Regions from separate parts of the Leminorella grimontii genome, predicted to be linked through region 3. Evidence: predicted binding sites of a transcription regulator. Region 3 holds the regulator's gene; each other region holds the start of a gene.
What was found. The regulator PurR, encoded in region 3, represses purine synthesis genes. The targets are predictions, from matches to a motif close to CANGCAAACGTTTGCNTG.
Positions count from the first base shown of each region.

Region 1: a site for PurR is predicted at 3,805-3,822, ahead of cvpA (colicin V production protein). Genes of this name have one in related genera too.
Region 2: a site for PurR is predicted at 1,864-1,881, ahead of V8L73_RS02670 (NCS2 family permease). Genes of this name have one in related genera too.
Region 4: a site for PurR is predicted at 4,411-4,428, ahead of glyA (serine hydroxymethyltransferase). Genes of this name have one in related genera too.

Region 1 is NZ_CP146357.1:2,658,974-2,665,048, reverse strand. It holds gene V8L73_RS12445 (DedA family protein) at 1-563, shown strand, start outside; gene accD (acetyl-CoA carboxylase, carboxyltransferase subunit beta) at 799-1,725, shown strand; gene folC (bifunctional tetrahydrofolate synthase/dihydrofolate synthase) at 1,813-3,090, shown strand; gene dedD (cell division protein DedD) at 3,083-3,781, shown strand; gene cvpA (colicin V production protein) at 3,913-4,407, shown strand; gene purF (amidophosphoribosyltransferase) at 4,453-5,970, shown strand.
Region 2 is NZ_CP146357.1:534,867-540,941, forward strand. It holds gene kdpA (potassium-transporting ATPase subunit KdpA) at 1-1,122, opposite strand, end outside; gene V8L73_RS02665 (1,4-dihydroxy-2-naphthoate prenyltransferase) at 1,433-1,762, shown strand; gene V8L73_RS02670 (NCS2 family permease) at 1,924-3,276, shown strand; gene V8L73_RS02675 (Na+/H+ antiporter) at 3,599-5,248, shown strand; gene V8L73_RS02680 (hypothetical protein) at 5,647-5,961, shown strand.
Region 3 is NZ_CP146357.1:2,228,160-2,234,234, reverse strand. It holds gene prc (carboxy terminal-processing peptidase) at 1-246, shown strand, start outside; gene htpX (protease HtpX) at 452-1,324, shown strand; gene V8L73_RS10470 (aryl-sulfate sulfotransferase) at 1,383-3,206, opposite strand; gene V8L73_RS10465 (hypothetical protein) at 3,475-3,918, opposite strand; gene purR (HTH-type transcriptional repressor PurR) at 4,079-5,095, opposite strand; gene V8L73_RS10455 (YnhF family membrane protein) at 5,406-5,495, shown strand; gene V8L73_RS10450 (YniB family protein) at 5,674-6,075, shown strand, end outside.
Region 4 is NZ_CP146357.1:949,817-955,891, reverse strand. It holds gene V8L73_RS04535 (glycerophosphoryl diester phosphodiesterase) at 57-782, opposite strand; gene V8L73_RS04530 (nickel/cobalt transporter) at 794-1,810, opposite strand; gene V8L73_RS04525 (DUF1007 family protein) at 1,801-2,439, opposite strand; gene V8L73_RS04520 (rhodanese-like domain-containing protein) at 2,450-2,824, opposite strand; gene glyA (serine hydroxymethyltransferase) at 3,060-4,313, opposite strand; gene hmpA (NO-inducible flavohemoprotein) at 4,633-5,808, shown strand; gene glnB (nitrogen regulatory protein P-II) at 5,863-6,075, opposite strand, start outside.

The sequences.
Region 1 (6,075 bases), 430 kb from region 3:
TAATTCTGTTTTGCGAGACGGGGCTGGTGGTTACGCCTTTCTTACCGGGAGATTCGCTGCTGTTCGTCGCGGGTGCTCTGTCGGCGCTGCCGGGCAACGATATCAACGTACACCTGATGGCGCTGCTGATGATTACGGCGGCCATTCTCGGCGATGCGGTGAACTATACGATCGGCAGACTGTTCGGCGAACGGCTGTTTAAGAACCCGAATTCTAAGATTTTCCGCAGGAGCTATCTGGATAAAACCCACGCATTTTACGAGCGCCACGGCGGAAAGACGATTATTCTGGCGCGATTTGTGCCCATCGTGAGGACATTTGCGCCCTTTGTGGCGGGAATGGGGCACATGAGCTATCGTCATTTTGCAGCGTATAACGTGATCGGCGCAGTGGTCTGGGTTGTGCTGTTCACCTATGCAGGATATATTTTCGGCGATTTAAAAATCGTGCAGGACAACCTGAAGCTGTTGATTGTCGCGATTATTATTATCTCCGTGATGCCCGGCGTGATAGAAGTATGGCGCCACCGCAGGGCAGCGGCGAAAAACAATGGTGCGAAATAGGTCGTGTTGTGAGACATGCCCTAGCGTAAGGTAATAAAAAGCGAGCAATAAAACGACGATTACCGCACAAATCGCACTGAGAATTTGGTGTCTCGATAAGTTTTGTTCCACTCTATCGGGGCGTTATGGTTTAATGGACAGCATCTCTGTGTCCGACACCGGCAGTCGCTATCGCGGGAAAATCCCGCTTGACGAGAAGGCCGCCGTGTCACCGGTTTAAACAGAAAGGTCATCAATGAGCTGGATTGAAAGAATTTTAAGTAAAAGCAGTACGCCTACGCGTAAGGCCAGCATTCCTGAAGGGGTGTGGACTAAGTGTGACAGCTGCGGACAGGTGCTTTATCGCGCCGAGCTGGATCGTAATCTGGAAGTGTGTCCGAAGTGCGACCATCATATGCGCATTACTGCGCGCGCGCGCTTACACAGCTTCCTTGACGAAGGCAGCGAAACGGAGCTGGGCAGCGAGCTGGAGCCAAAGGATCTGCTGAAGTTTAAAGATTCTAAAAAGTACAAAGATCGCCTGTCCGCCGCTCAGAAAGAGACGGATGAAAAAGACGCGATGGTCGTCATGAAGGGCACCCTGTGCGGTATGCCTATCGTTGCCGCCGCGTTTGAATTTTCTTTTATGGGCGGCTCAATGGCATCCGTCGTTGGCGCTCGCTTCGTGCGTGCGGTTGAGCAGGCATTGGAAGACGGTTGCCCGCTGGTTTGTTTCTCTGCCAGCGGCGGCGCCCGCATGCAGGAATCCCTGTTTTCGCTGATGCAGATGGCGAAAACCAGCGCAGCGCTGGCGAAAATGCAGGAACGCGGCCTTCCCTATATTTCCGTACTGACTGACCCGACCATGGGCGGCGTGTCTGCGAGTTTAGCGATGCTGGGTGATATTAACGTTGCCGAGCCCAAGGCGCTGATCGGCTTCGCCGGTCCACGCGTTATCGAGCAGACCGTGCGCGAGAAATTGCCGCCGGGGTTCCAGCGCAGCGAGTTTCTGATTGAGAAGGGCGCGATCGATATGATTGTTCGCCGGCCTGAGATGCGCGATCGCCTAGCGGGGCTGCTGGCCAAGCTGACTAATCGTCCTTTGCCGCATGAAGGCGAAGTGATTGTTGCTGAAAACGGCGAATCGGATAAGGCAGCGCAGCCCGAGCAGCCCGCAGAGTAATTTCTCGGCTCGTTCGTTGCGAACAGCCAATCAGCGGCCCGAGCAGTCGGGCCAATGAGTGAAACCGTAATCAAGTGAACGGGAATCATGAAAGAGCTGGACATACCTCAAGCCACGTCGCCACTCGCCGCGTGGCTTTATTATCTTGAGCGCTTGCACAGCCAAGCCATTGAGCTGGGGCTTACGCGCGTACGCGCCGTTGCGGCATCGCTCGACCTGCTAACCCCCGCCCCCTTTATTTTTACCGTCGCTGGCACCAACGGAAAAGGTACGACCTGCCGTACGCTGGAAGCGATCCTTATGGCGCAGGGGCTTAAGGTTGGCGTTTACAGTTCGCCCCACCTTGTTCGCTATACCGAGCGGGTGAGAATTCAGGGGATGGAGCTGCCGGAAAGCGATCACTGTCAGGCTTTCGCTCGCGTAGAGCAGGGAAGAGGAAACACTTCGCTGACCTATTTCGAGTTTGGAACGCTGGCGGCGCTTGACCTGTTTAAACGCGCCAAGCTGGACGTAGTAATTTTAGAAGTCGGGCTGGGCGGCCGTCTGGACGCGACGAATATCGTCGACCCTAGCGTATCGGTTATTACCAGCATTGCACTGGATCATACCGACTGGCTCGGTTCCGATCGCGAGGCGATAGGCAGAGAAAAGGCCGGTATTTTCCGCGCAGGCCAGCCCGCGGTGGTTGGCGAGCCGGATATGCCGCGTTCTATTGCCGACGTCGCTGCGGCGACGGGGGCGGTGCTCTATCGGCGCGGCGTAGACTGGTCGTTTGACGAACCGGTAGAAGGCGCGTGGAGCTGGCGCTCGAAAGACGTTGCGCTCAACGCGCTGCCCGAACCTTCCATTCCTATGCCCAATGCCGCCACGGCGCTGGCGGCGATCCGCTATTCCGGGTTAGACGTCGGCTTGGACGCAATTCGCCTGGGATTGATGCAGGCCTCGCTGCCCGGGCGTTTTCAAATCATTGGCGACGCTCCGCTAAGAATATTGGACGTGGCTCACAATCCGCACGCGGCGGCCTATCTTGCTCAGCGCCTGTCGTCTTTGCCCAAGCGGGGCGGCAAAGTTTACGCCGTCGTGGGCATGCTGGCGGATAAAGACATTGCCGGGACGCTCGAATACCTAAAACCACAGGTGGACGAATGGTACTGCGCGCCGCTGGAAGGCCCGCGCGGCGCGAAGGCCGAGCTGTTGGCGGAGCACCTGCCAGGTGCTCGAATTTTTGCCGACGTGGCCGAGGCGTGGCGTCAGGCGCAAAACGATGCTAGTCCGGCAGACACAATTGTGGTCTGCGGATCGTTTCATACCGTCGCTCACGTCATGGAGGCGGGCGCACTATCAGAGGGAGAACAGCATGGCTAGCCAGTTTCAAAACAGGCTGGTTGGCGCAGTGATCATCGTCGCCATCGGCGTTATCGTGCTGCCCAACCTGTTTGACGGCAAGAAAAAACACTATGAGGATACTTTCGCCTCAATTCCGCTGGTGCCTAAAGAAGGCGACGAGCAGAGTGCGGAAATATTGCCGTCGGTAAACCACAATTTGCCGCAAACGTCGCCTTCGAGCGGCGGCACGGCGGGTGAGAGCCCGGCCGCTGCTCAGACGGCGGAAACGGCGCCGCCAGAGCCTACGCTGACGCCGGAAGCGCCGAAGGCTCCACCGTCGACAAACGTTGCGACCACGACGAAGCCTGACAGCAAGCCTGTCGATACAAAGTCGACTGAGACTAAACCAACGACGGCGAAGACGGATACGGCGGAAAAACCCAAGGATAAGCCAAAAGAGAAGCCTCAGGAAAAGCCGCCCGTCGGTCAGGCCTACATCGTACAGCTGGGCGCATTGAAAAATGCCGATAAGGTGAATGAGCTGGTGGCTACGCTGCGCCTGTCGGGCTACCGGGTTTACACCATTCCGGCTACTCCGGTGCAAGGGAAGGTTACTCGCCTTATCGTAGGGCCGGATCCGTCGAAGCAGAAGCTCGAATCCGCGCTGCCGGAGCTTAATCGTTTGACCGGCCTTAGCGGGCAGGTCAAAGCATATACAACTGCACGGTAACGTTTGCTTGGCGATAAAATGGCTACGCAAACGTTTTCTTTTTCTGATAGAATGCGCCGCAACGCGACGGCGTAGTATTTTGTATAGGTTAATTGTATGAAGTTTTACGTCACTGCATGGATGTGGGTATGCTGAACTGGGTTGACTATGTCATTATCGGCGTTATCGCCTTTTCTCTTCTGGTCAGCCTGATTCGGGGGTTCGTTCGTGAAGCGCTGTCGTTGGTGACCTGGGTTGCGGCGTTTTTTGTCGCCAGTCGTTTTTATCCCTATCTGACGGTCTACTTTACGCAGTTTCAGGATGAGCTGATACGTAACGCTATTGCTATCGCCGCGTTGTTCGTTGCGACGCTAATTGTGGGTGCTATTGTTAACTATGTGATTGGGTCGTTGGTGAAACATACCGGGCTTTCCGGTACGGATCGCGTGCTGGGCGTCTGCTTTGGCGCGCTGCGCGGAGCGCTGATTGTCGCGGCGCTGCTGTTTTTCCTCGACTCCTTTACGGCGTTTTCTCAAAGCGAAGCCTGGGCGCAATCCCAGCTTATTCCGCAGTTTAGCCCACTAATCAAGTGGTTCTTTGACCATTTACAGAGTTCGTCGAGTTTCTTGCCGCACGCGATGCCTTAGGTTGGCTAGGGGGGCGTGCGGTGATACTGATGAGGAATAGACAGCATGTGCGGTATTGTCGGTATTGCCGGGTTCACCCCCGTTAACCAATCCATTTATGATGCACTCACCGTGCTCCAACACCGAGGTCAGGATGCCGCAGGCATCGTGACCATTGATGGAAACAATAACTTTCGCCTGAGAAAGGCCAATGGACTGGTTAAGGACGTGTTTGAAATGCGGCACATGCAGCGCCTGCAGGGCTCGCTTGGCATTGGGCACGTTCGCTATCCCACCGCAGGCTGCTCCAGCGCCTCCGAAGCGCAGCCGTTTTACGTCAACTCGCCGTACGGCATTTCTTTGGCTCACAACGGCAATCTGACCAACGCCCACGAGCTGCGGGACAAGCTGTTTGAGGTCGCCCGCCGTCACGTGAACACCACCTCTGACTCCGAGGTGCTTCTCAATATTTTAGCCAGCGAGCTGGACAATTTTCGCCACTATCCGCTCACGCCGGAAGATATTTTCACCTCCGTTCGTAACACCCATCGCCTGATCCGCGGCGCCTATGCCTGCGTCGCGCTGATTATCGGCCACGGCATGCTGGCGTTTCGCGATCCTAACGGCATCCGGCCGCTGGTTATCGGCAAGCGTCGGCTGGCCGACGGGCGCGTTGAGTATATGGTGGCTTCCGAGAGCGTGGCGCTGGATACTCTGGGCTTTGAGTTTATGCGCGACGTGGAGCCGGGAGAGGCTATCTACGTGACGCTGGAAGGGCAGCTGTTCACCGAACAGTGCGCCGACAGCCCGAAGAATCATCCCTGCCTGTTTGAGTACGTTTATTTCGCCCGTCCGGACTCGTTTATCGATAAGATTTCCGTCTATAGCGCCCGCGTTCGCATGGGTAAAACGCTGGGCGAGAAGATCGCCAAAGAGTGGGAAGATCTTGAGATCGACGTAGTGATCCCCATTCCTGAAACCTCCTGCGACATCGCGCTGGAAATCGCCCGCATTCTTGATAAACCCTATCGTCAGGGCTTTGTGAAAAACCGCTACGTCGGGCGGACGTTTATTATGCCCGGTCAACAAAAGAGAAAGCAGTCAGTGCGCCGCAAGCTGAACGCCAACCGAGCGGAGTTTCGCGATAAGTGCGTGCTGCTGGTGGACGACTCTATCGTTCGCGGCACGACGTCGGAGCAGATCGTTGAGATGGCTCGCGAAGCGGGAGCGAAGAAGGTTTACCTGGCCTCGGCCGCACCGGAGGTGCGATTCCCCAACGTTTACGGTATCGATATGCCGAGCGCCAATGAGCTGATTGCCCACGGTCGCGACGTAGAAGAAATCAATCGCATCATCGGCGCCGACGCGCTGATTTTTCAGGATCTTGACGATCTGGTGGAAGCGGTGCGCGACGATAACCGCGACATTGAGAAGTTTGAAAGCTCGGTGTTTGACGGCATCTACGTCACCAACGACATCGACCAGCACTATCTGAACTATCTCGACGGGCTGCGTAACGACGACGCGAAGGCGGACAAAGAGCAGCAGACCGTAGAAAACCTCGAGATGTATAACGAAGGCTAACGCTATCTTCTAAAAGGCCCGGCGACGCTCGTTGTCGCTGGGCCTTTTGCTTTTCTGCGTCCGCGCACGAATAAAATCCCTTTTTCTCTCTATGATTAAGATTGA
Region 2 (6,075 bases), 1.7 Mb from region 3:
GCCGAAGATGACCTCGCCGATTTGCATCAGCCACAGGGGAACCATGCCGCCTAATGCGGTAAAGGAGTCATGCATCGCGTTGACGGCGCCACAGGACGCGGCGGTAGTAACGACGGCGTAAAGGGATGAAGAAATTACGCCAAAGCGGCTCTCTTTTCCCTCCATGTTGACAGGCCCGTCCAGGCCAAGGGCAAGCGGATCGCTGGCCGTATGCAGTTCAGCATAGGCAACGGCGATGACGGACAGCGAGAAAACCAGCGTCATGGCCCACAGCAGCGCCCTTCCCTGTCGGGTATCGCCGACTGCCCGACCGAAGGTCATACAGAGCGCACAGGGGATGAGAAATATCGCCAGCATCTGGACCAGGTTGCTAAGCGCGGTGGGGGTTTCAAACGGGTGGGCGGAGTTTGCGCCAAAAAAGCCTCCGCCGTTAGTGCCCAGCAGCTTGATGGCCTCCTGCGAAGCGACCGGCCCCATGGGCAGCGTCTGCCGTGCGCCCTCCAGCGTCGTCAGGTGAACGTAGGGCGAAAAGTTTTGAATTACTCCCTGACTTACGAAGAACAGTGCCAAAACAAGCGATAAGGGCAGAAGCAGATAGAGGGTAACGCGTGCGATGTCTACCCAGGCGTTGCCAACGGTTTGGCTCGTTTCTCGACTGAAGGCGCGGATAAAAACCAACGCGACCGCAGTGCCGGTCGCTGCACTGAGAAAGTTTTGCACGGTCAGCCCCATCGTCTGGCTGAAGTAACTCAGGGCGTTTTCGCCGCTATAGGCTTGCCAATTGGTGTTGGTGACGAAGCTGACGGCGGTATTCAGCGCCAGATGCCAGGACATGTTAGGGGCACTTTCCGGATTGAGAGGGAGCCACTCCTGCGTCATCAGTATGGTGAACAGGAATGCAACGCCCAGCAGGTTAAAGGCCAGCAAAGATAGGGCATAGCCTGTGTAGCTCATTTCTTCGGTATTTATGCTGCTATAGCGCCAGGCGCTTTTTTCCGCACTTAACAGCCAGCGGGGAAGCGAGCCCTCGACGAGCCCCGTTAGCCATCGACTAACGGGATAAGCCAAGATAAACAGCAGCGCAAGGAACAGCACCAGTGCAATAAGCGTAGAGTTCATCAGAACGCCTCCGCGTGTAGCAGGGCATAAACCAGATATCCCAGCAAGAGCGAGAGCGGTAGCAATCCAAGAATGATTTCGAAGGCCATGGGATAACCTCTCCATAAGGATGAATAGTGAGGTCAGGTTAGGGATATGGGTGCAAAAATGTTGATAAAAGAGGAAGAGGCGGTGTAAAAAAAATATAAAAATAGGGCCCGTTGGCAGAACGCTACCTATTCCACGCTATTCATTGCCGACATCGACGGCATTATACTTCCTGCCGAGTCGATGCGATTTGCCGCAGGGCCGTAATGGAAAAGGTGAGCAGACAATGTTAAGACGAATCTCCTGGGGGCTTGGCGGGCTGTCGCTGCTGGCGCCTTTAGCCTTCTTTGCCTGGCAGTGGTTCGTGCGTCAGGGGCGGATTGCCGACGGCGCAACGGAAAACGCGATGAGCTGGCTTTTTGGCGTACTGGCGGTCAATTTGTCCGTCGCCGGGCTTATTTCCTTTTTTGCGCTGTTAACCAACGCGCTGTCGCTTTATCGCCTGACGGCCGATCCTTCGTTTCGGCCGTTGCCCCGAATGCTTGAGATGGTGCTGTTGGCGCTGCCTCTGTTGATATGCCTGTTTTTCTTCGGCGCAGTGATGACTCACGGGTAAGGCGTTTGATGATGTCGCCGTTCTTTCTGGCTATTGAAAGCGGTAAAACAAAAAATCTCTCGAAATCTAACAATAACGGTTGAAATCAGGGTAGGTAAGCTCAGATAATCGTTTGCCTTATGACGTTAAACTGAATTTACTCCTTTTTGAGGGCATTTTTCATGTCGAATCCGAACGGGCAGGCGCGGTCGGGCGTATTAGAACGCTTTTTTACTCTTTCTGAACGCAAAAGCAGCGTGCGTCAGGAAGTTTTGGCCGGTCTTACCACGTTTTTGGCGATGGTCTACTCCATCGTAGTGGTTCCCAACCTGCTGGGGCAGGCGGGGTTCCCGGTTGAAACGGTGTTTGTCGCAACCTGCCTGGTGGCCGGTTTTGGCTCCATCGTCATGGGGCTTTGGGCCAACCTGCCGATGGCAATAGGCTGCGCCATATCGTTAACCGCCTTTACTGCCTTTAGCCTTGTTTTAGGTCAAGGGCTGTCAATCCCTGTCGTACTCGGCGCGGTGTTTGTGATGGGCGTGCTGTTTACGCTTATTTCCGCGACCGGCATTCGCGCCTGGATCCTGCGTAACATTCCTATGGGGATTGCCCACGGTACGGGGATCGGCATCGGGCTGTTTCTTCTGATGATCGCCACCAGCGGTATCGGAGCGGTGGTGAAAAACCCTAACGCCGGCCTGCCGGTGCAGTTTGGCGATTTTACCTCTTTTCCCGTGATGATGGCCTTTATCGGCCTGGCTGTGATTATCGGGCTTGAGCGCTTGCGCGTTCCCGGCGGCATTCTGATTGTTATCGTAGCCATTTCCGGGCTTGGGCTCGCGTTTGACGATAACGTGAAGTTCCAAGGGATTAGCTCCATGCCTTCGCTGGTGGCTAAGGACGGTACGTCCCTGATCTTCAGCCTGGATATCCTTGGCGCGCTTAAGCTTACCGTCCTGCCGAGCATTCTTGCTTTGGTGATGACCGCCGTATTCGATGCCACCGGCACTATCCGCGCGGTGGCGGGGCAGGCAAACCTGCTGGATAAAGATGGGCAGATTATTAACGGCGGCAAAGCGCTGACTACCGACTCCGTGAGCAGCATTCTGTCCGGCCTGGTAGGCGCTTCCCCCGCGGCGGTTTATATTGAATCCGCCGCGGGTACCGCCGCAGGCGGACGTACCGGCTTGACCGCCGTCGTCGTCGGCGTGCTGTTCCTGCTGCTGCTGTTCTTCTCTCCGCTGGCAAGCCTGGTGCCTGCTTACGCGACTGCGCCTGCTCTGATGTACGTTGGCCTGCTGATGTTGAGCAACGTTGTGAAGCTGGACTTTGACGACTTCGTTGATGCGATGTCCGGGCTGGTTTGCGCCGTCTTTATCGTGCTGACCAGCAATATCGTCACCGGAATTATGCTCGGGTTCGCGACGCTGGTGATTGGGCGCATTTTCTCCGGCGAATGGCGCAAGCTGAACGTCAGCATTGTGCTTATTGCCGCAGCGCTGGTTGCCTTCTATGCCGGCGGTTGGGCTATCTAACTCTCATACTGCACAATTGACTAAGGCGCCCCGGTTCGCTCTTTTGCGGCCGGGGCGTTTACTTTCTGTTTCATTCCTTCGCCGTTTTTTTCCTTCTCTTTACGTTACCTTTGCCCCTTTTGTTATACCTTAGACTGCGTCCGGTAGCTGCTAGCAGATAACGCTGGCGATTATTTTTATGCATAGCGCGTTTTGCGTTTGGCAAACGGGAACTGTCGCACGGTGTGCGTTTACCTGGGCGAAATCGCATATTTTTGTGCAGACTGTGACCCAGATAGTGGTATTTTATAAACGTTTTTGGTTCTGCAGCCTGGGGCAAGATATGGAAATATTTTTTACAATACTGATTCTAATTCTGATCGTCTCGCTTTCGGGCGTCGTTACAAGGATGTTACCGTTCCAGGTGCCTTTGCCGCTGATGCAGATTGCCTGCGGTGCGATGCTGGCCTGGCCTACGTTTGGCCTTCACGTTAACTTCGATCCTGAGCTGTTTCTGGTTCTGTTTATTCCGCCTTTGCTGTTTGCCGACGGCTGGAGAACGCCGCTAAGAGAGTTTTTGCACCACGGCCGCGAAGTTCTCGGACTGGCGCTGGTGCTGGTTGTTTTGACCGTCGTCGGCGTGGGCTATCTTATTCACCTGATTATCCCCAGCATTCCTCTAGTCGCCGCCTTTGCGCTGGCCGCCGTACTGTCGCCGACGGATGCCGTGGCGCTGGGCGGCATCGTCGGCGAGGGTAAAATCCCCAAATCAATTATGAGCGTACTGGAAGGCGAAGCGTTGATGAACGACGCCTCGGGTCTGGTATCGCTAAAGCTTGCCGTAGCCGTTGCGATGGGCACGATGGAGTTTACCGTTTACGGCGCGACGGTCGACTTTTTGATTGTTTCTCTCGGCGGTATTGCCTCCGGCGTGGTGGTGACTTGGCTTTACAGTAAATCGCTTCGCCTGTTTAGCCGCTGGAGCGGCGATGAGCCGGCCACGCAAATCGTGCTGATGCTGCTGTTGCCGTTTGCTGCCTATCTGGTGGCTGAACACTTCCATATGTCCGGCATTCTGGCGGCAGTCGCAGCGGGGATGACTATCGGTCAGTCCGGCGTTATCCGCAATGCGCCTTTGACTATGCGCCTTCGGGCCAACAGCGTTTGGAGCATGCTGGAGTTTGTATTTAACGGCCTGGTGTTCATTATGTTGGGCCTGCAGCTGCCGGATATTCTCTCCGCGTCTATTTTGCAAGCGGAAAGCGATCCGACGATTGAAACCTGGCACCTGTTCATGGACGTTGTCTGGATTTATTTTGCCCTGATGCTGATGCGCTTTAGCTGGCTGTGGCTGATGCGGCTTTATAGCCGCCGTTTCCTGAAAAAGCGCCCGCTGATGTTTGACCGCTATCGGGCGCGCGATCTGTTTATCGCCACGTTTGCCGGCGTTCGCGGCGCCATCACGCTGGCAGGCGTACTGTCTATACCTCTGGTATTGACCAGCGGTCTGCCTTTCCCCGCCCGCTATCAGCTGGTGTTTTTGGCGACCGGCGTGATCCTTTTTTCTCTGGTGATGGGGGTCATCATCCTGCCGCTGCTGCTGCGCGGCATAAAAAGCAGTGACGGGGCGACGCTGGAAGAAGAGTCCCGTCTGGCTTGGGCCACCATGGCCGAAGTTGGGATCGTAAGCCTGGAGAAATTGCGCGATAGAATTGAGGCCAGCAGCGAGGAGAACGTAGACCCCCACCTGTTGACCGAAGTCAGCTCGCGGGTTATCGGCACTTTGCGTAAGAGAATCTATACCGACGACGAGCGCGCGCGGACGATAGAAGATGAGCGACTTGAACGCCGATTCCGCCTGACGGCGCTGAGAGCCGAGCGGGCCGAACTCTACCACTTAAGGGCGACACGTAAGATTAGCAACGAAACGATGGTGAAGGTGCTCTACGATCTGGATCTGATGGAAACGCTGCTGGTAGATAAATCTCACTAGGTTTTTCGATATGTGAATGCGGACGAGAAAGAAAAATCGTTCGTATTCACGTTTTTTATAGAATAGATAAGATCGTATTAGTTAACAATATGAGGTTACTCATCGTTGTTTATAGGCCGTTTGTCATTTTTTAATATTTCTTTATCGAGCCTTATTGAATAATAAATTTGCTGTACGTTCGTCGTGAATTTTTTTTATATCCCTTGTCGCCTTCACTTTTCTTTAATTAACATATTTCAGTAATTCATCGGCTTTTAATGATGTATGTCGATTTTGTTATTTCAACGAAAGGGCATAATCTTTCGTAAAGCGGTTTTAATTCTGTACCGAAGGTTTATCTCTACGGTGGAAGAAGCTTCTTTTCTAAAAAAGCCAATAAAAATAAAAAGGGTTTTTATATGCTTATTCAATTGGCTGATTATCTCATTTCCGCCGTCCACTATAGTCATAGCGAAAGCTGCATTAAGCAGGTTTATGTGCATGAAAATCAGGCCGGGGAAGTGGGGGAGTGCTTTTCAACGTCTCCCCAGTGGGTTGTTTATATGATTGGCTTAGGCTACGTCTTTTCAACGATTACTGAAAAAGACGAAGGCGGCTGGGAATGGGGCGACAGCGTCGTCGTTGACAATGTCCTTGGCGTAGACTGTATAAAAACCGTTTCCCGTGAGGAAAGGAGACAAAATTTAAAGACGCTGTCTGAACGCTGGCATTAAAATGAAAGGGCATCGGTCGGATGTCCTTCAACCACGGTCGAATCGTTTTCTACGGCTCCTGTTATCACTTTTTCCCATACGAGTTCAAAAGCCCGATAGCTCGCTTTTAGTCAA
Region 3 (6,075 bases):
AAGGACAAGCGTGGCTCGATTTCTCTGAATCTGGCCAAGCGTGAGAAGGATAGCGCAGAAGAGGATGCTACTCGCCTGACGCGCATCAACGAACGCCTGACTCACGAAGGCAAGAAAAAGCTGAAGTCGCTGGAAGACCTGCCTAAGGACTATAAAGAGCCCGATCCTTATCTGGATGAGACGGTTCAAATCGCCTTGGATCTGGCGTCACTGGAAAAAGCCAACGCGGCGGCAGTGAAAAAATAGTCCGATCGAGTTATCGGTTATTACAGGCGCCTTCGGGCGCCTTTTTTGTCCCGGCTGTTAAAGCCTGTGATGAAAAATGTAGACTATTGTAAAGTTATGACCGAATTGTTAAGTGGCGCGCGTTGGCGCTTGAAATTTGCTTCAGAGCCCATAAGATCTATGGGTAAGAAACATTTTTTTACTTCTTTGAGGAAGCAATAAACCTATGATGCGTATCGCGCTCTTTTTACTAACAAACCTCGCGGTTATGTTTATTTTCGGCATTATCCTGAGCCTGACGGGCATTCAGGGCCGCAGCGTACAGGGGCTGATGATTATGGCCGGCCTGTTTGGCTTTGGCGGCGCGTTGGTTTCGCTGATGATGTCAAAATGGATGGCGTTGCGCACCGTCGGCGGTCAGGTCATTGACCAGCCGAGCAATGAAGTGGAGCGGTGGCTGGTTGAGACGGTTAGACGCCAGTCTGAGCAGGTCGGCATTGCGATGCCTCAGGTTGCCATTTATCACGCTCCCGACATTAACGCCTTTGCGACCGGCGCGCGCAGAGACGCTTCTCTGGTAGCCGTAAGTTCCGGGCTGCTGCAGAACATGAGCCGGGACGAAGCGGAAGCCGTGCTGGCCCACGAAATTAGCCATATCGCTAACGGTGACATGGTCACAATGACGCTGATTCAGGGCGTTGTGAACACCTTCGTTATATTCGCTTCTCGCCTTATCGCTCAGGTGGCGTCGGGCTTTATGAACCGAGACGGAGAGAGCTCCTCTTCGGGGAATACGATGGTCTACTTCGCCGTTTCCATGGTGCTTGAGCTGGTGTTTGGCATTCTGGCCAGCATCATTACCATGTGGTTCTCTCGCCACCGTGAGTTCAAGGCGGACGCCGGTTCGGCTAACCTGGTTGGCCGCGAGAAGATGATTGCGGCGCTACAGCGGCTAAAGACCAGCTATGAGCCGCAGGAAGAATCCAGCATGATGGCGTTTTGTATTAACGGTAAGGCGAAGACCTTCAGCGAGCTGTTTATGTCCCACCCGCCGTTGGATAAGCGTATTGAGGCCCTGCGGGCCGGTAGTTACAAGTAACGTTGAATAAAAATGGAAAGCCCGAACAGACGTTCGGGCTTTTTTATGCGCTTAGGCTCTATTTGCTAAAGGCTTTTGTCAGGCTAAACGGCATTGCCTGATAGCCCCGCGTTCCGTGTAGCTGAATTTCAACGGAAGGTTCGGTTTCTCCCCACTTGAACTCTTCAATATAGGGATTAGGCAGGCTGGTGAAGGCGCCAACGGCAAGGTCAAACGAGCCGCCAGCGGTTGCCGAGTAGACGAAAACGGAGTTTTTATCCTGCTGGTATTCGGTGATTGAAGTGACGGGGCTGAACCACTCATTGCCGCGTTCTTTACCGTATTCCCACACCTGCTGTACCGTTTTATTCTTTTGGTCAATCTTATAAATGACCGCTCGGCTGTACTTCATGCTGGGCATCGCAGGCTGTTCCATGCCGCGTCCGTCACCGTTGTCAAAGGCGGAAACGTAGATGGAGTCGCCTTTACTCATGCTGTCGATTTTAAAGGCCGTATGCTGAGTCCAGGTCCAGTCGAAGCCGCCTTCACAGACGCTGTTTTCACATTTGATTTTCTGCCCCTTGGCGTCAACGGGGGTCAACACGGCTGAATCAAAGGGCGCTTTCCATCCTTCGGGCGCGCTGAGGATCCATTTCACCTTCTTGTCGCGGCCAATCTTTATAATGGCGCTCTGGTGGCGGGAGCTAATGATAATGGAGTCGTCTTCGCTGTCATAGTCAACGCTGTTGACGTGAGCCCAGTTGCGGCCCGGCCCGCTGCCGACAATATCACCGAACTTGTCAGAGGAGTCCAATGCGGCCAGATCTTCCGCGCTTAAGGTATGGCCGGCCTGGCTTGCATCGATATTCAGGCAAACGGCGCCCTGATCGAGGGTTTTCATCACAACGTCGCGATAGGGGTCAAGGATGTCAAACAGCCGCCATTCGTCCACCACTACGCCGTTTTGATCGACTTCGGCAATCACGTCGCGCACGGTGCGAACGTTCTTACCGTCGGCGCGCTTATGGTTGGAGCTGGCTACGCGCAGGAAGTAATGGCCGTTGGCGGCGTTATCCATCGAGTGGGAGAAGTCGTTGTAGTTGTCGGGCAACCGGCGATTAAAGATTTCTCTTCCCATGATGTCATACTTCACGTAGCGCTGGCCGTAGCCCCAGCTTAGCGCACCGTCGTCGTTTTGCTTAAAGCCCATCATTACGCCGGCTTTATAGATAGATTTCAGATCGTAAATAGGATTGGCGAACATATACCAGCGGATATCGCCGGAAGTGTCGATAATGGCGTTGACAGGGTAGAAATTCCACTCAAGCGCGCCGCCAACGGGGTTATTCCATACGGTGCGGGTGCCGTTTCCTGACTTGTCCTGTAGATTGTTGAGCAGATAGAGTCGGTCTTTAAATTCAGGGGCGACTTTTTTAACGTTTACGGTGAAAAATGAAGCCTGTTCCTCTTTGGTTCCAGCTGATTCCGTATAGGCAGGAGGAGCATAGACGGTGTAGCTTTCTTTAATTTTTTCACTTTTTTCGCCGTAGAGGCGGATATATTCAACTTCAATCGTGTTGACGTAATCGGGATAAAGGCCGAAAACGGGGATCCCACCGTAGGTCAGAAGGTATTTATTGTTTACCTGATATTTGATTTCCTGACCGTTCGCCTTAGGCACAATACGAACCGATGCGTCTCTTAGTACGTAACCGCCGTTGCGGATAATTGCCGTCAGTGGCGCAATATCGTATGGGTTCATGACGACTTCGCCTATTTGACCTTGAACCTGATAGTCCAGCTTTGCTCCGCTCGCTCCACCAATAGCCAGTGCCGTAGAGGGCAAAGCTGATAATAAAGCTGCCGACAGCGCAAGGGAGGTTAACGCATATTTAAATTTCATAACATTCTCCAGTTACTTGAACGTAAATCCGTCTTATCTATTCAATCTTTCTCAAGATATTTGAGTGACTCTTTGTAATTGGTTGTTGCTGGATGTTTTTAAATATGAAAATAATAATATTTGGTTACAATTGACTTGAATATAATTACTTTTGACAATAAAGAGAATCGCCAATTTGCGAATAATGATTTTTCGAAAATCGAAATATAGGGATGAAAAACAAAGAGAAGGCCTCGTAGAATGGAGGCCTTGGGGATGAAGAGATAAATCAATTAACCGCGTATACGTCGCCGTCGCGAAACTCCAGCTTAATCAGACGTGAACGCTCAAGCTCAAGGCGATGGGCTCCTTTGCTTTTATAGTTGGCGAACAGAAATACGTTATCTGCGGGTTTACCGTAAAGGGGAACGTTTCTAAGCGTTACCGACGTTCCGGGCCGAACAACGATTGGCCAGACGATGAGTCCCTTGGCGTTTTTTTTCAGAAGGTCGCTTTTTTCTTTAAACCATTGTTCAGACGTATAGTGTTCCAATTGAGCGGTTAACCTGCCACCTTCAACGGCAACAAAGTCGACAAGGATTGGCTCTCCTTCGTTAGCTTTGGGAGTAACGCTGTATTCCAGATTATTCATCCGAACGCCGGGCAACAGAGAACAGCCCGTCATCAGCGCGACGAATAAACTAATGGTTGCTGTACGCTTAACTAACCTCATAGGACTATCACCGTGTTGGCATCGGCGGCGCTTTAGCGCCTGTTATTACATCCGATGCGGTAAAAGGGCGTCCTGAACCTGACTGCTTCTCAGGTTTAACTATAGGAAGAGAATGGCGGAGGGGCAAACGAAAAGCCCGCCAGAGAGGCGGGCCTGCGGACTATTTCTTCAGATAGGGACCATCGGCAACGGAATTGCGCTCAACCAGCTCGGGGTGCAGTTCAATCGAGTGGTAGGTTTCGCGCTTGTTGATTATGCGATCGAGCAGCATGTCCAGCGCCATCTCCGCCAGGTTTTCTTTTGGCTGTTGAATCGTCGTCAAGGGCGGGTTGTAAAAACGCGTATTGCGAATGTCGTCGTAACCGATGACGGAGATATCGTCGGGAACCCGTAACCCCATTTCGCCAGCGGCGCACAGCGCACCCATGGCGATGACGTCTCCACCGCAAAATAGCGCCGTTGGGCGCTTTTGGGCTTTTAACAGCTTCATCATACCGTCATACCCTTCCTGCGGCTGGAAGTCCGCCTCAACAATCCACTCATCGGGGATGTCGATGTTGGCCTCTTTCAGCGCGTGCAGGAAACCGCTATGTCGCTCCCGTCCGGTAAATTCATTTAGCTGGCCGGTAATGGTGGCGATATCTCGATGGCCTCGGTCTATCAAATAGCGTGCGGCCAGATACCCGCCGTGGAAGCCGTTATCTTCGATATTGTCGGTAAAGTCGCTGTGTTTACCCCAGTCCATCACCATCATGGGAATATGCTGATAGTCGTTTAGTAGTTCAAGCAGGGGGGGATGATACTCAGAACACATTACTAAAAGGCCGTCTACGCGCTTTTGCGCCAGCATGGCCAGATAGGCCTGCTGTTTTTCAAGATCGTTTTGAGTATTGCAAAGGATAAGCGTATAGCCCTTTTTATAACAGGCCGACTCTACGGCCTGAATGACTTCGGCGAAGTAGGGCGAACCGCTGCTGGTCGCCAACAGCCCCAGCGTTTTAGTACTGTTAACCTTCAGGCTGCGGGCGACGGCGCTGGGCGAATAGCTGAGTTCTTTTATGGCGGCCCAGACGGCAGTTTTAGTATCTTCCGCAACAAAACGGGTTTTATTGATGACGTGGGATACCGTCGTCGTTGAAACGCCGGCGCGTTTCGCTACGTCTTTAATGGTTGCCATAAAAGCGGGTTCTCCTGTGCCTATACCGTTCGTTGCTCAGATGACAGTGTAAGCGGGTAAGTTAACGTTTGCCTTTTCAATTACACATTAAAAGCAAAACGGTGTAGAATTTGTATCATACGCACTGGCGCTAACTTACGTTATCGTTATCAGTGATGCTTGGCGATGAATTTTGGCGCATTTAATTCAAAAGTAAAAGGGCTGTAGCGGAAAGAACGCAACGTTTTTTGCGGTTTTCGCACCTTTAGCCGAAATAGGGCTGATAAACTCACGTTAACATTACCCCCAATTAGTAAAAAAGGAGTCCAAGATGTCTGCTGAATTAAAGTGGTCTTTAAGCACGGTCGTTTTTGCTTTGTTCGTTATCGTGACTTACAGCCTGATTGCCGTTACGCACTAATCGTTTTTAAATACCCGACAGCGCCGATGTCGGGTATTGTTTTTAATGACGTCAAAGCGCAGCGATGGAACGTCGCGTTTTCAGGTTAGCGGTTTGTCGGTGAGTGAGAATGTTCCCTTGTGGAACATATTTTTTTGAAATCAATAGAGTAAAATCGGTGTTTCAACATGGAGGCAGAATGACTCACCATAAGGCTAGAGCGTTGGCTTTAGTGAAGCGGATCGTCGGGATTGTTATTTTTATACCTGCGCTGATTTCGACGGTGATATCCGTACTTAAGTACCTGGTAGCGCCTAAAAGCCAGATGCAGGAAATGACGGCGACTATCATGGATTTCTTGCAGGTGATGTTCAACATCGTGCGCCAATATACTTCTTTTCTTGAGTACTTTTGGACTAACTCGCCGGTGCCGAATATTCAAAACTGGACTGCATCCAACACCGTTTGGTTTATCGTTATCTTTTTGCTGATTTTCGTTGGGCTAGCGCTCTCTGCCTCCGGCGCAAGGTTAGCCAAGCGAGTTTATAACGTGCAGGAAGGCGTGACGGAGCGAGCGATCCTTGAAGCAATGAACGGTGAA
Region 4 (6,075 bases), 1.3 Mb from region 3:
AAGAACAAAGTCACGATGAAGGACTTTCGAAAAAGCCGCCTAAAATATGAACTGAGTTAATCCACAAATTCCTGCGCATAGTCGGTAAAAATACCGTCGACGCCCCATTCAAACAGCTCCCGCGCCCTTTGGGCATCGTTGACCGTCCACACGTTAACCAGAAAGCCCCCCGCTTTGAACGCCTCGACCTGACACCGCGTCAGCCCTTCGTTCTGCGGATGGATAGCCGTTGCGCCAACGCGCGCCATCGTTTCACGCCAGCCGTCGTTCAGCGCTTCGTTCTCTAACAGGCAGGCGACGTCGGCCTGCGGACGCCGTTGCTTAAAGACCCCAACCAGCGAAGGATCGAAGCTGGAAATAAGGTACTGCCGCTCGGCGTCAAGCCGGTCAAGCGCGACATCAAGCCCCTTCAGCAGGCTGGCCGTCGCTTCGGGCGTACGTTCACCGGGCTTTATCTCGATATTCGCATTAAGCCGACAGCGGTTCATTAGCGCGATAAGCTGCGCCAGCGTCGGCACGCGTTCGCCGGCAAACCGTGGGCTAAACCAACTTCCGGCGTCCAGCGTATTCAACGACGCCTGCGTTTGGGCAAACAGCGGCCCGCTGCCGTCGGTGCAGCGTTCCAAGGTATCATCATGAAAAACCACGATGGTGCCGTCGCTTAATATGTCGATATCGCACTCAAACCACGCCACCCGGTGCTCGGCGCACAGCCTGAAGGCCAACAGGGTGTTTTCCGGCGCCAGAGACGACATGCCCCGGTGAGCGTAGATTCTTTTCATATTCTCTTTCATCATCCGCCAAACGCCCGCAGCCCGCCGGACGCCGCGGGCGATGCCGACACCCACAGCATCACGCCTGCGATAATCAACAGCGCCCCGCCCAGCAGGGACAGGCTGGAAACCGCAATGCTTCCCCACGCGGGGGACTGGCCGCGAACGGTCAATCGCTGCGCCAAACGGCGCGCGCTGTGAACCAGCAGCGCCAGTAGAGAAATCGTCGCGGCGGTACCGAACGACATCGCTATCGCCGCCGCCATTCCCCAGTAATAAATATCTAAAACCTTAGAAAACAGCAGCACCACAATCGCCCCTGAACAGGGGCGCATGCCGATAGACAACACGATAGCCAGCGTGGTTTTCCAACCGCCTTTGGCCTCCATCTCCTGTGCCGTCGGCAGATGACGATGGCCGCAGCCGCAGTCTGGCCCGTGAACGTGCATTGGCTCAAGCGGTCTGATAGCGGAAATCTGCAAAGGCGCTCGCCGGGACGAACGAACAAGGGTGATCATCCTCTTTGCGGCCCGATAGCACAGCATCAGACCTATCAGGGCTACCAGCAGGTAACTCCCCTTCTCCAACCAAAAGCCGCTCTGGTGAACCATGCGGGTAGACAGCTGAAGGATGGACAGCACAACGGTCACCAGCACAATGGCAACTATGCCTTGAACCAAAGAGGAAGCCAGCGTCAGCCTCAGGCTCTGCTTCAGCTTTAGCGGATGAGTCGCCAGATAAGTGGCGATAATCACCTTGCCGTGCCCCGGCCCCGCCGAGTGCAGCACGCCGTAAATAAAGCTGAAAAGCATCAGCATCGCGCCGGCGTTCAGCGGATTTTCCACCACCTGTTGCAATAGAGAAACCAGCCGCTGGTGCAGCGCCTTTTGCCACAGTGAGCTTTGCAGCAGCGCGTCCTGCCAGTGCAGCCACAGCGCGGCGCCCAGAGCAAGCAAAAGCGCAGCGCACAGCAATAGAGGCCAGAAGGTTTTCCAGCCGGAGGGAGGTGCGCTGGCGGGGATGACGTTTAGCGACATACCATCGTCACCGTTTGGGCGAACCGGCGGCCTAGCATCATGTCTTCAGGCGGTGCGTCCTTTTTATCCAATGACCGGGCGTAAGCCAACAGCGAGGTGTCAGGCTTAGGCGTGTTAACGTCAACGCGGCACAGGTGGGCGATTTCATTCGGCAGTTGAAAGCCTTTCGCCGACGGATAGCGGATGTCGACATAGTAGCTCTGCTCATAGGTGGACATCGTTATCGTATGCCCCGCCAAGGCTAAAGGCTTGGCTAACGGCATGACAAACGTGAACACGGCCCGATTGCCGTGGCGCGACAGAGAATAGTTGTTGGCCTTTTCGCCCAAGCGCACGGGTTTGCCGTCGTAATGCATATAGGTGAAGTAGAGCTGATTTTGCGTATTTTCCATCAGCTCATCGGCCATGCTCTGCCAAACCGTGGGGTTATCTTTTGCCATCGCTGCGTCAAGCAGCAGCTCAGCCGACGTCAGTTCGTCCATCTCCCACGTGACTTGAACGCCGACCAGCGTCAGCTCTTTCACCACCGGTCGGGCTTCCATATCAATGAAGCTGTGCGGATGCGCAGCCGCTAAAGGCGACAGCATCAGGCATAGCGCCATTGCGGCGTAGCGCATTAGCGGCGTCATACCCAGCGGATTACTCTTTTACCAGCGGGTAACCGGCTTCATTCCAACCGCGGTAACCGCCGTCCATGGAAATCACGCCGGTATAGCCCATTTTTTGCAGGCTCTCAGCCGCCAGCGCGGAACGATAGCCACCGCCGCAGTAGAGCACCATCGGCGTCGCCTTATCGGGAACGACGGTTTCAATGTCGCGCTCCAGAACGCCGCGCCCAAGGTGGCGAGCGCCCGGCAGGTGGTCTTTCCCCCACTCGCTCTCTTCACGCACGTCCAGCACCAGCGGGATAGTACCGTTGTCCATCATCTCCTTTACCTGCTCAACGCTGGCTTCTTTAACCTGCTTGCGAGCTGCTTCACACAGTGCTTCAAACCCGGGGTTATGCTTTTTCATCCGCCTCTCCTTTTGAAATTTCTACTGATTGACTCTCCACGGCTATCGCCACAGAGATAGCGTAAATGAGAATATTCATCAAATGATTTTACATGCTTATACCAAGTTATGTCCCGCAATTGCAGGGCACAGCCTAAGCTTTCTCGTTTATAAATCATAACTGATGATACAAATTGACCATAAAAAAATAGGCCTCGGAAATATTCCGAGGCCTATGTCTGTTAGAAACGAATAATTACGCGTAAACCGGATAGCGCTTACAAATATCCAGCACTTTCGCCTTCACGGCTGCAATAGCCGCTTCATCGTTGATGTTGTCCAGCACGTCGCAGATCCAGCCCGCCAGCTCGCGCACTTCGGCTTCTTTGAAACCGCGGCGGGTGACGGCCGGGGTACCGATGCGCACGCCGGAGGTGACAAACGGGCTTCTCGGATCGTTCGGCACGCTGTTCTTGTTAACGGTAATGTTGGCGCGCCCCAGAGCGGCGTCGGCGTCTTTACCTGTGATGTCTTTATCGACCAGGTCCAGCAGCATCAGGTGGTTGTCGGTTCCGCCGGAGACAATCTTGTAGCCGCGAGATTTAAAGACTTCAACCATCGCTTTCGCGTTCTTGGCTACCTGCTGCTGATAGACGGTAAATTCTGGCTCCATCGCCTCTTTCAGCGCCACGGCCTTGGCCGCAATCACGTGCATCAGCGGGCCGCCCTGACCGCCGGGGAAGACGGCAGAGTTCAGCTTCTTGTACAGATCCTCATCGCCGCCTTTCGCCAGAATCAGGCCGCCGCGCGGGCCGGCCAGCGTTTTGTGGGTCGTCGTCGTCACCACGTGCGCATGAGGGACCGGGTTTGGATAAACGCCGGCGGCAACCAGGCCCGCGACGTGGGCCATGTCGACAAACAGATAGGCGCCGATGCCGTCGGCGATTTCACGCATCTTGGCCCAGTCGACGATGCCGGAATAAGCGGAGAAGCCGCCGATGATCATCTTCGGCTTGTGGATTTGCGCCTGGCGGGCCAGATCGTCATAGTCGATGTGGCCGCTTTCATCGATGCCGTAAGGCACGATGTTGTAAAGCTTGCCGGAGAAGTTAACCGGGGAGCCGTGGGTCAGGTGGCCGCCGTGGGCCAGGTTCATACCCAACACGGTATCGCCCGGATTCAGCAGCGCCATATAAACGGCGGAGTTAGCCTGAGAACCGGAGTGCGGCTGCACGTTAGCGTAGTCGGCGCCGAACAGCGCTTTAGCGCGATCGATCGCCAGCTGTTCAACGATGTCGACGTACTCACAGCCGCCGTAGTAGCGCTTGCCCGGATAGCCCTCTGCATACTTGTTGGTTAGCTGAGTACCCTGAGCCTGCATAACGCGCGGGCTGGTGTAGTTTTCAGAAGCAATCAGCTCGATATGCTCTTCTTGGCGAACATTTTCTTTTTGAATCGCCGCCCACAGCTCGGCATCATAATCGGCAATGTTCATTTCTCGCTTTAACATCCGCATCTCCTGAATAGTATTAATCAACGCCTAAAAGTGTGACCTGCCTCAGTGTAATATGTTTTCATGTTGTTAAATAGACCCCTCAACCGCTTTTATAGCAAACGATTGCTTCCACTGCCTGCGGGGCTTTCCGTCGAATACATCCGAATATTCTCAGGAAAAACTACCTAATACCGATGTTTATCTTATACCAACACGTTTTTTCCACTTCGTCAGCAGGTTAACCCGACAATATCGTCTGTAAAGAAAGTTATTGACATAGATCAATATAAACATATATTTTAAATGCATGTTAAATCCAACGACAGGAAGCATCATGCTAGACGGCCAAACTATCGCCACCGTTAAGGCGACAATCCCGGTCCTTGCCCAAACCGGTCCGGCGCTAACCGCCCATTTTTACGACCGTATGTTCCTCCACAATCCAGAACTAAAGGACATCTTCAACCTGAGCCATCAGTTTAGCGGCGCGCAGAGAGAGGCGCTGTTTGACGCCATCTGCGCTTACGCCGCAAACATCGAAAACCTCCCCGCCCTGCTGCCTGCCGTTGAGCGCATCGCACAAAAGCACGCCAGCTTCGGCATCCGCCCCGAACAGTACGCTATCGTCGGCCACCACCTGCTGGCGACTATCGACGAAATGCTAAGCCCCGGACAGGACGTGCTCGACGCCTGGGGAAAGGCCTATCAGGTGCTGGCCGACGTATTTATCAATCGTGAAAGTGAAATCTATCAGGACAGGGTGGAAACTCAGGGCGGCTGGCAAGGCACTCGCCCTTTCCGCATTGAAGAGAAGCGGCGCGAAAGTGACGTAATTACCAGCTTTACCCTCGTCCCGACGGACGGACAGCCGGTTTCAGACTTCAGGCCGGGCCAGTACGTCGCCGTCTATATTCGCAGCGATGATATGGAAAACCAGGAGATCAGACAGTATTCGCTAACGCACGCGCCTAACGGACGTTCCTACCGCATCGCCGTTAAACGTGAAGATGAAGGGAAAGTGTCCCGCTATCTGCACGACGTGGCGCAGCAGGGGGACGTGATTCATCTGGCGCCGCCCTACGGCGACTTCTGGCTGGACGTGCCTCCAAACGCGCCCGTCGCGCTGCTTTCCGGCGGCGTCGGGCAAACGCCGATGCTCGCCATGCTCAATACGCTAAAACAGCGTCAGCATAAGGGGAAGGTCTACTGGCTGCACGCCGCCGACAGCGAAGAGCGCCACGCCTTCAGGCAGGAGGCCGCTGACGCCTGCCGCACTCTGCCTGACGCCGTTTGCCACGTCTGGTATCGCAATTCAAGCGCCGGATCGATAGCGCATCACGAAGGGCTGCTCTCGCTGGAGGCCATAAACGAAGCGTTTCCACCCAAAACGGAGTTCTACTTCTGCGGCCCGCTGGCCTTTATGCAGTCCGCCGCTCGTCAGCTAACTGACCGGGGCGTAGCGAAAGAACGCCTGCACTATGAGGTGTTCGGCCCGCATAAGGTGCTGTAGCACGGGCTATCGGTGACAAAAAAGCCGCTGTTTTGCAGCGGCTTTTCTATTGCATCAAATCGCGTCTTCGTCCTGCTCGCCGGTGCGAATGCGGATAACCCTCGCCACGTCAAAGACAAAAATCTTTCCGTCGCCGATCTTACCGGTTTGGGCGGTCTTCATAATGGTTTCAACGCATACCTCGACGATGTCGTCAGGCACGACGATTTCAATTTTTACCTTGGGCAGGAAGTCCACCATATACTCGGCGCCGCGATACAGCTCGGT